Regions from separate parts of the Lentihominibacter sp. genome, predicted to be linked through region 1. Evidence: predicted binding sites of a transcription regulator. Region 1 holds the regulator's gene; the other holds the start of a gene.
The links. Region 1 encodes LexA, which represses DNA repair genes until DNA is damaged. Its sites were predicted from a motif close to AGAACANNTGTTCT; they were not measured.

Region 1 (5,641 bases):
TGATTTATGGTATTGATAAAATAAAATCGATTCAGATTTTAAAAATAATGGAAGAAATGAATTTAGTTTTTGTTCGTAAAATTTATTGTCATTGAGAAAATCATATATTTTGCTTCAGACATGTTTTTATATCATCTTTAGCACTGCTTATAAGTTTCAGATCAAAAGTATCGCTAAGATATTGCAGTACATTGGGACTGAGGAATGCAGGCAGTGTAGGTCCCAGATAGATGTTTTTAATTCCCAGACTCAAAAGTGCCAGCAGTACGGCGACAGCTTTTTGTTCATACCATGAGATTATGAATGACAGAGGAAGTCCGTTTATGTCTGTATCAAAAGCATCGGAAAGAGCAGTTGCTATGCGCACAGCAGAATAGGAATCGTTGCATTGACCTACATCAAGGAGTCTTGGAAGTCCTGCGGTTTCACCGAAATCAAGTTTGTTGAATCTATATTTTCCGCATGCCAATGTTAATATCATGCAATCTTTTGGAACCATTTCTGCAAATTCAGTATAGTAATTACGTCCCGGTCTTGCACCGTCGCAGCCGCCGATGAGGAAGAAATGTTTCACATCGCCCTTATGGACAGCTGCAACTATTTTTTCAGCATATCCTAATGTCGCATGATGCCCGAATCCTACAAGTATTTCTTTTGATTCCTGATCTTCTTTGAATCCTCCAAGTTTTATCGCCTGTTGTATTATTTCACTGAAATCTTTTTCTCCGTTTGACTTCTTTTCTATGTGTTTTACACCTTCCCACCCTACTACGTTAGTACTGTAGATTCTGTCTTTATATGAATCTCGCGGTCGCATCAGACAATTTGTAGTCATGAGGATACATCCTGGTATATTGTCAAATTCTTTCTGCTGATCCTGCCATGCTCCGCCAAAATTTCCTACAAGATGAGAGTATTTTTTTAGTCCTTTATAACCATGTGCGGGAAGCATTTCGCCGTGTGTGTAAATGTTTATTCCTTTTCCCTCTGTTTGTTTCAGAAGCATTTCCAGATCTTTCAGGTCATGTCCGGAAACGATGATGAAAGGACCTTTTTTAATTTTTATATTTACTTTGTGAGGAGATGGATTTTCATATACTTCTGTATTTGCATCGTCAAGGATTTTCATGACTTCTACAGCAATCTCTCCTGTTTTCATGGTCATCCTTATCATTTCATCTGCTGTTAGCGTGTCGTCGGTAGTAGATTCAAGAGCTGTAATATAAAAATCATCCACCTGATCGCTGTAATATCCCAGCTCTCTGGCCTGATGTCCATATGCGCTGATACCTTTGAGTCCATAAAGAATGGTCTGACGAAGTGAACGTATATCGGGATCAAGGGACTGATCGTACATAATCCCTGCTATTTGAGAGTCTTTGAGCATTTCACTTTTGGCGGACGGAAGATCATAGGTAGCATGTGAAGTAGGGCTATTAATTTTGCCTACAAGATTTCTGAGCCTTTCTTTTATTTTCTGAGATTCTTTAAGGAGTCTAACGTGATCTTCGGCATTAAAATTTACATTTGTTAGAGTGGTAAAAAGTGCATTCTCGATGAAGCTGACGATGTCTTTGTCTATATGATCCCCTTGATCAATCAGTTTTTTTCCATAGCAGCTTATTCCTTTTATCTGGAAAATAAGAAGGTCCTGCAGGTTGGCTATCTCAGGTGTTTTGCCGCATATCCCTAATTTAGTACAGCCTTTTCCGTTGGCAGTCTGTTCACACTGGTAACAGAACATTTCATAATTAAGATCCATATTGTTGTTCATTTTTTGTCTCCGTTCAAATTATTTTTTTCTTATTTTGTGCAGTAATATTGAAGATAATCGTTTATATTTAAATTTTTGATATATAGAGATACAAAAAATATCGTGCTGATTGTTTTTATGGATGTATATAATATCGCTGATAATGTTTTATGTATAATAAAAAGTCTGTTATGATCATAACAGACTTTTATAAAAGATTTATTAAAAATATCTAAAGACTCCTTTTACTTTTCCCAGTATTTTTACGTCTTGAACAATGATGGGACTCATAGAGGAATTTTCCGGCTGGAGTCTTATATGATCGTTTTCTTTATAAAAAGTTTTGACCGTGGCTTCGCTTTCAAATCCGTCCACCATAGCTACAATTATTTCTCCGTTTCTGGCTGTGTTCTGCTGTTCTACTAATATATAATCCCCATCCATTATACCGGCTTCGATCATACTCTCGCCTCTCACTGTAAGCATAAAGCTGGGATTGTTTCCTACGAATCTTGCGGGAACCGGAAAACTGTCTTCCACATTCTGCTCAGCAAGAATAGGAGTGCCTGCGGCTATTCTGCCCACAAGAGGTACCTCTATGATTTCGGCGCGGGATACTTCTCTGTTTACTGTGTTGCTGTCTGACATTTCATGTTTATCGTGAGAATCAGTTTGTCCGATGTCTACGAGCATTAGGGCTCTTGGCTTGGAAGGATCTTTCTTTATATAACCTTGTTTTACAAGGTTTGAGATATCCTTATGAACTGTAGATGTGGATTTGATATCCAGTGCAGAACATATTTCACGGACAGTAGGAGGGTAGCCTTTTTCTCTTATTTCAGCTCTCATGTAATTTAAGATGTTTTGTTCTCGTTCTTTTAACATGCGAATATCCTCCTTGTTTATGAGAACATTTTATCATAAAAAGAACAAAAAGTAAACACATGTTTTCTGCTGAGCTGAAAAGAGTATAATGCTTCAGCGTTTTGTCGCTGCATGATTAGGCATCTACTTTTGCAATAATATCTGCATTTATGAAGTCTTTGAGTGATTCAGGTTTCCAGTTGGGAATCTGTCTTGAAACATAAGTGTAATTCAAGAGATCTTTATATGTAACATTATGAGATACACTGTTGCCTCCCCATGTACCACATCCCAGTGTAAGTGAGACTGGATATCCACAGTTCCATCCTCCTGAATTAGTGAGACATTGCGGCTGATTTACTACTACTTTAGTTACCGGAACCGCAGAGGCAAGCTTATCTACATCAGCGGGATCATCAGTATGTATACCACAGCTGTGACCTTTTCCCTGATATTCCAGTGTAGATAGCATTTTGTTGATAGCATCGTCAAGGTTTTTTGCTTTCTGGATACCGGATACAGGAGAGAGCTTTTCTCCCGTAAATGGATGTTGGAGGCCGAAGCCATTAAATTCTTCCACCATTATGACTTTTGTTCCTGAGGGCACTTCAAGTCTTGCAAGGGCAGCTATATCTTCAGCACTTTGAGCAATGACAGCACGGTTGAGTACGTGATCATCAGGTGAGTTTGGCCACAATGTTTTTTGAAGTTTTGCTTTTTCTTCAGAACCTTCTTTACATAGGAAAGCTCCGTGATTTTCCATTGCTTTTATGAAATCATCATAGCAGTTGTCAAATACTATGATGTTATTTTCCGTAGAGCATGATGTTGAATTATCGTATGCTTTTGACAAACAGATCATTTCAGCTACTTTATCCATAGGTGTTTTGCCTGTTACTATAGATACGCAGTTTCCCACACCTACTCCAATGGCAGGTGTGCCGGAAGAGTAGGCTGCTTTGACGAGGGCTTCGCCTCCGGTGGCAAGGATAAAATCACATTGCGTCATCAGCTCTTGTGATACTTCAAGCTTAACCCATTCACAGTGACAGGTTTGAACCAGATCTTCAGGGTATCCAAGCTTTTTGATGGTGGCTCTTATCTCATTGACTATAGCGAGATTGAGCTTTCTGCATTTGGGGTGTGGAGCCAGGATTATGGCATTTCTTGTTTTCAGAGCCATGTTGGCTTTTATGATAGGAGTAGCTTCTCCATTGGTCACAGGCATGATTCCGGCAATAACTCCCATAGGTTTAGCCCATTTTTGAATGCCGGTTTCTTTATTGTCATCGAGAAGGCCTACTGATTTTTTATCTTTCATCTGAAGATAAGATCCCCAGACTTTTCCGTATATTTTAGAAATTTTATCTTCCGATATGCCCATTTTGGATTCCTCTACAAGCATTTCAGCAAACATTTTGGTTTTTTCGGGTTTTGTAAGGCTGTATGTTACCGCTGCTGTCAGAAGATCAACATCTTCCTGTGTGAAGTTATTGGCGTATTTTTGAGCCTTTCTTGCCTTTTTGACCAGTTCTGCGACATAGTCGTGTGCATTCATTGACATTTTTAAAGACCTCCTTAATGGTATAGAAAATACTGTACAATATTGATTTTATTATATTTTAACAAAAATAACTTTACAAGGAAAATGATCATATTTTTACCTTGATAGTCCAGATTATATATGTTATATTAGCATTAATGATATTAAAAAAATCGGATAAAATAAGCAGGAAAGGAAAGTGATAATTATGGAGATCATAAAAATAACAAAAGATAATTTTGAAAAAGAAGTAAAAGAATCGAAACAGCCGGTACTGGTTGATTTCTGGGCGGCATGGTGCGGCCCTTGTATGATGCAGGGTCCTGTTATGGATGAGATTGCAGATGAATACAAAAACATAAAAGTGGGAAAAATCAATATCGATGAAGAGCAGGCGTTAGCCATGAAATTTGGGGTCACCAGCATACCTACTTTGGTATATTTTAAAAATGGAGAAATTGCTGAGACATTGATTGGCCTGCGGTCGAAAGAGCAGATTGCAGAAGCTCTGGGACTGTAGGATGAGCTCTATTGCCTGCTTTTTATCAAAAAATAAAAAGGGGTATTTGATATGGATCCAAAGTTTTTAATGTGTAAAAAATGTGGAAGTACCATAACTTTTCTGACAGGCGAGGGAGATGACGTAAAATGTTGTGGGGATGAAATGGTAAGGTTGCATGCTTCTGAGACAGACGGCGCCAAGGAAAAACATGTTCCTAAGGTGAAAAAGCAGGAAGGTGCTGTAAGAGTTGATGTCGGAGAGATCAGCCATCCTATGGAAGACGATCATTTTATAGAATGGATATATCTTCAGACGAAAAGGGGCGGACAGTTTGCAAGACTTAAGGCAGGTGAAGAACCACGGGCTACGTTTGGAGTTTCGGCGGAAGTTCCGGGAGATGAAGCCATTGCTGTTTTTGCATACTGCAATAAGCACGGCCTCTGGAAAATGGGACTGTAATCAAAAAAAGATCCTTCATTAAAAAGAAGAAGGATCTTTTTTCATTATTCATTTTGAGCTTCTACTGTAAATTCCAAACCGTTTTCGGAATATACGGCTTTCAGATTCATATCGGAAAAATAGTTTTCAATATATTTGCGTAAATCATCATTTTTTTCTTCAAGAGAGAAAAACTGACCTCCGCATCTGTCATGAAAATGCAGGTGCATGGAAAAGCGTTTGTCAACTTCAGCTTTTAGTTTGCTTACTTCAGAAAAGGGTAATGCATACATGAATAAGAACCTCCTTTTTATTTTTAGTACTTTTCATATGATACCATGTTGATGAAGGGCATTCAAGATATCCCGGAGTGATAGAAATGATATTTAATAGTATCTTCAGTTTTGGAGAAACTATTAAAACAAAGGTGGTGATATGGTGTGGATAATTATGGCCATGGCTGTTATTGCAAGTATTTTTACATCTATAGGGCTGATTATGATAGGATTTTTGATGGTTACAGAATTTCCGGATGAGTGAT
Region 2 (5,641 bases), on a different contig from region 1:
AGTCATTATATCATCAAAGGCAGAGAGAAAGGATTTTCCGCTATGATCAGACATTTAGCTGTTCCTGCTCTCGGAATGATGAGTCTGTTGGCGGTCTTCTATTTTATAGAAACACCTGCGAAGATTCTGGGAGGGATATGGCTTTTGACCGGCGTGATATATTTGCTGATTAAAACAAAGGGATTCAGACAGTTGCCTCCTGAAATGAAAATAGATGAATAGCGTTCAAGGAGGAAATAAAATGATAACTGTAATAAAAAATGCTCAGATATACACTTGTAATGAGAAACATCCCAAGGCAGACTGTATAGTATTGGACGATAAGAATATTATTTATGTGGGAACTGAAGATGAAGCAAAAGAATTCTGCGGTGCAGATTCAAAAATTCATGATGCACATGGTAAGTTTCTTATGCCCGGAATAATAGATAGTCACATACATCCCGGTTGGGTGACAAAAAGCCTTTGGCATGTACGTCTTCCATGGACAGATAATGTGGATGAGCTTCTGACTTTTGTTAAAAAATACGGAGAGAATCATCCTAAGTCGGAATGTCCGTTTTTGTATTTTGAATATTATCCTACTTCTATGTTTAATGAGAAAGGACCGGATAAAGCTTTGCTGGATGAGGCTATAAGCGATAGACCTGTGCTTTGCCAGGACTTTGGCGAGCACTTATGCTGGGTTAACAGCAGAATGCTGGAATTGCTGGAAATAGACAAAAACACGCCTGATCCGGGTCCTTTGGAAACTTTCGCAAGAGATAATGAAGGTAATCCTACAGGTTGGATCAGAGAAATGGCATGGATGAAATTCGCAGATAATATGTTTAGATCTATCGGATGGTATCCGCCGGAAGAGTTGAACACAAAGACGATGAGAGGATTTTTCAATTTTCTTGAAAACAGCGGTATCACGGCGATCGCAGATGGATTTATAGAAAATGATGATCAGATAAAGGCTATATATGAGATGGATATGGCAGGTCAGTTAAATGTATACTATGATGGCATGGTAAGATTCTGGAGCTTGGAGGATCTTCCTGAAAAGATAGCAGTTCTTCGCAAGTATCAGAGACAGTATACAACAGATCATGTAAAGATAAATACTATGAAACTGTTTCTGGATGGTACTAATGAGAGCGGCAATTCAGCATCTCTTCATGAACATATTAACGATCCCGGAAATTATGGCGAGATAATGATGGAGAAGGAGGAACTTATAAGATGTCTGCTTATGTGTAATGACGAGTGCTTGGATTTGCATATACATATGGTGGGGGACAGAGCTTTTCGTATAGGATGTGACGCTGTTGAAGAAGCTCAGGCTATAGCTGGAAGAAACGGTATTCCATGGGTGTGCAGACCGACCTTTGCTCATTGTGAGATCGTGGATCCATCTGATATGCAAAGGCCTGTGCAGTTGGGAGTTTATATAAACTGGTCATGTCACTGGTCGGGCGGGTATTTTGGCGAGGAGGCTATGAATTATTATTCGAAAGAAAAATGGGAACGAATGTATCAGTTTAATTCTATAATAAAAAGCGGAGCTACAGTTGCTTTTTCAAGTGATGTAGTTACAGGATATGAGCTGCACAGGGCTTATCCTTTCTTTGGTATGCAGGTGGCAGCAACAAGGATAGATCCTGAATTCCCTCTGGATCCGAGAAGATATCCGGATTCAGCAAGGCCCCCGCTGTCAGCAAAGCTTAGCATTTCAGATCTGCTTAAGGGTTATACTTTAAATAGTGCAGTTCAGATGAGATGGGAGAAAATAATGGGGACTTTGGAGAAGGGAAAGATAGCCAATATTTTAATCCTTGATAAGAATCCTTTTGATGTCCCGGATAATCAAATAAAAGATATAAATGTTGAAACGGTAATATTTGACGGAAAAACTATTAAGGGAAGCATATAAAAAATATTTTATATGGATATAAGGGCAGGATGAAGATATTATGATAAAGGGTGATCTGCTTATTTCTCCTGCTTTTAGAGGGCGCTTTTACGGAGAAGGCTTTAAAAGAAAGATTTTATCTGCAAGAGAAGTATAGATGATTGGAGTCCTTTAAAAATTTCGGTTTATAAAGTTTGAATATTTTGATAAAAGTTTCCGTTATATTTGATTTTTCATGATAATGGGGACTTTTTTATTGTTGGAAGAACAGAGAATAAAAGGATAGATCTGATAATGATTTTTTTATGTTGGAAGACTTGTAAATTGCTATTTTTTAAAAACATAAGTTCTTGATATTGAACATACGTTCTCAAAGTGATAAAATACAATATATTACTTGAGAAAAGGAAGGGCAGATAATGGAATCCATCATGAAAAAGTTAAAGATATTAGCTGACAGTGCAAAATATGATGTATCATGTTCCAGCAGCGGGGTAGGAAGACACAACGATGGTAATATAGGAAGCGCTCATGCTTCAGGCATATGCCACTCATGGGGCGCTGACGGCAGATGTATTTCGCTGCTCAAAGTATTGTTCACTAATAAATGTGTATATGACTGTGAATATTGTGTTAATAAAAGGAGCAATGATTTTCCCAGGGCTTCTTTTGAACCTGATGAGCTGGCTAGGCTTACGATAGAATTTTACCGCCGCAATTACATAGAGGGATTATTTTTGAGTTCTGCAGTCGAGATTTCTCCTGATCATACAGCAGAACGTATTCTCGAATCATTGCAGCTGCTCAGGGTCAAATACGGCTTTGCCGGATATATACATGCTAAGATAATCCCCGGTGTTTCTCCTGAACTGCTGCACTGTATAGGTCTTTTTGCAGATAGGCTAAGTGTTAATATAGAAATGCCTACATCAAAGAGCCTCTCACTGCTTGCACCTCAGAAAAAACCAAAGGAGATTTTTGCTCCCATGAGGCAGATTACCAATTCATTAATAGAACGCAATATCCTTACAGGTCCGGGAACTATGTTCAAAGGACAGAACTTGAATACAGAAAAAAGCTATATTGGAGGAGGCAGAAAACATCTGGGCAAAATGGGAGAAGACTTGACAGAGGATATGAATTGCTCTGCCGATTACGAAAAATATATAGGATTTTTTGAAGATACTGATAGCGCGATGAAAGACCGTATTGTACAGCGAAATAAAACAGGAGTATCTTCACTGAAATTTGCTAAAAGGGACAAGAGTTTTGCCCCTGCAGGTCAGACGACGCAGATGATAATAGGGGCAGGAGGGGAATCGGATAAGAGTATTCTTACTACCAGTGAGAATCTCTATAGGACTTTTAAAATGAAGCGAGTGTATTATTCAGCATATATCCCTGTAGTGGAATCTCCTGTACTCCCTGACAGTACATCGCTACCTCCTTTGGAAAGAGAACACCGCATATATCAGGCTGATTGGCTGCTCCGATTTTATGGTTTTTCCGTTAAAGAGTTATTTGGCGGAAAAGAAATAAATCTCGATCCGGATCTTGATCCTAAAGTTGCTTGGGCACTCAGAAATCTCGAACTTTTTCCCTTGGAAGTGAATAAAGCTTCTTTTGAAATGCTCATGAGAATACCGGGAATAGGGGCTGTTTCAGCAAAACGTATAATCAGACAGAGAAGAGTGTCGGCGGTAAGGTTTGAGGATCTTAAAAAAATGGGAGTAGTGCTGAAACGAGCCAAGTATTTTCTTACCTGTCTGGGCCGGTATTATGGAGAGAGGCGTTTTGAGCAGGATGTTATAAGAAATGCTATATTACAGATGGAGGATGGGCTTCAGGTATCTATGTTTGATAATACATGGAACAGGCTTCAGAAAGGAGAGCGGCAGGAAAAGCTGTCTTCTGCCGGATTGATATGATAGATTATCTTTATGATGGTACATTTGAAGGAATATTGACATGTATATACCATAATTACTATACCGATAAGGCTTCCGGAATATTCAGGAAAGATGAATATCAGTCTACTTTGCTCGGAGGATGTATGGATATTAAAACTGATCCTGTGAAAGCCACTATTGTATATGAGGCAATAGAGAAGAAGATATCATCTTACGATCTTCGGCGTATATATAAGGTCTATCTTTCAAATGATTCGGACAAGGAAACAAAGATCTTGAAATATGTACTTCTCGGTTTTCATAAAGGGGCGAGTGTATCAATGCTCCATAGCTTCCCGGAGGTGTTTGATATTCAATCCATAGAAAAAAAGGTGGACGTTGAGCGGGAAAGGATGCTGCAGTTTGTGCGGTTTTCCGTAATGAAAAATAATATTCTTTATGGGCGGATTGAGCCTGATAATGATGTACTTGAACTGATAGCCTCACATTTCTGCGATAGATATAAGAACGATCCTTTTATAATACATGACATAGGGAGAAGAAAAGCGCTGATTGCTTATCAGAGGCGTTGGTATATATCCTTGTTTGACGATAAGGATGTTCCTGAGGTTTCAGCTGATGAACAGAATTATCGTAGATTGTGGAAGAATTATTTTGATAATATCGCTGTAAGAGAACGGACAAATCCCAGATGTCAGAAAAACTTTATGCCTGTTAGATACTGGAAAAATCTTACTGAAATGACTGTTTTGAAAAACGGATAAAATAATGTGCTGAATGGAATAGTCTTTGCTAATAAAAATCACCGTATATATTGCAAAAAAATTCATAAAATTATATACTTTGAATTAGATAGTTAAGACAAAAGCTCGTATGGAAGGGAGCAGGTGAAATTATGAAATATGAAATAAAAGGGGAGACACTTCCCGTAGTTATATGTCAGCTGGAAGCCGGTGAAAAAATGCTGACTGAAGGCGGCGGAATGTCATGGATGTCGTCTAATATGAAGATGGAGACTACAAGCAATGGAGGAGTAGGAAAGGCTTTAGGCAGGATGTTTGCCGGAGAGAAACTTTTTCAGAACATATATACTGCTCAGGGAGGACCGGGAATGATTGCATTTGCATCAAGTTTTCCGGGATCTATAAGGGCTTTTGAGATCTCACCGGGCAATGAGCTTATATGTCAGAAGAGCGTATTTCTTGCAGGAGAAATAGGCATCGATCTTTCAGTATTTTTTAATAAAAAGATAGGCAGTGGACTGTTTGGCGGAGAAGGTTTTGTTATGCAGAAGCTTAGCGGAAATGGCATTGTGTTCGGAGAGTTTGACGGCCATGTTATAGAATATTCTCTGAAAGCAGGACAACAGCTGATAGTAGATACAGGTCATCTTGCTGCAATGTCTGCGACATGTAATATGGAAATACAGACAGTTCCGGGGATGAAAAATAAATTCCTGGGAGGAGAAGGATTATTTAATACTGTCATAACAGGTCCCGGTCATGTTTGGCTTCAGACGATGCCTTTGTCAAATGTTGCAGGAGTTCTCAGACCGTACTTCCCTTCGGGAAACTAATGGAGAACAGTAATATGGACAAAAGGGTAAGAAAAGCAGTAGATGAGAGCAAATCGGTAGTGTTTTTCGGAGGGGCCGGAGTTTCTACTGAAAGCAATATACCTGACTTCAGATCGGAATCAGGTCTTTACAACGCTATGAATAAATATGGATATTCACCGGAACAAATGCTTTCAAGGTCATTTTTTATGGAACATACAGAGATGTTCTTTGATTATTATAAGAAAAATTTGTTATATCCTGATGCACAGCCTAATA

Region 2: ACLR96_RS05250 (putative DNA modification/repair radical SAM protein) is a predicted target of LexA. The motif match lies at 2,255-2,268, and genes of this name have one in related genera.

Annotation. Positions count from the first base shown of each region.
Region 1 is NZ_JBKTXS010000033.1:1,085-6,725, forward strand. It holds gene hcp (hydroxylamine reductase) at 101-1,774, opposite strand; gene lexA (transcriptional repressor LexA) at 1,976-2,638, opposite strand; gene ACLR96_RS08505 (aldehyde dehydrogenase family protein) at 2,754-4,181, opposite strand; gene trxA (thioredoxin) at 4,360-4,680, shown strand; gene ACLR96_RS08515 (desulfoferrodoxin family protein) at 4,732-5,121, shown strand; gene ACLR96_RS08520 (RDAC family protein) at 5,166-5,393, opposite strand.
Region 2 is NZ_JBKTXS010000013.1:42,506-48,146, forward strand. It holds gene ACLR96_RS05240 (APC family permease) at 1-222, shown strand, start outside; gene ACLR96_RS05245 (amidohydrolase family protein) at 242-1,918, shown strand; gene ACLR96_RS05250 (putative DNA modification/repair radical SAM protein) at 2,317-3,825, shown strand; gene ACLR96_RS05255 (TIGR03915 family putative DNA repair protein) at 3,822-4,571, shown strand; gene ACLR96_RS05260 (TIGR00266 family protein) at 4,703-5,383, shown strand; gene ACLR96_RS05265 (NAD-dependent protein deacylase) at 5,398-5,641, shown strand, end outside.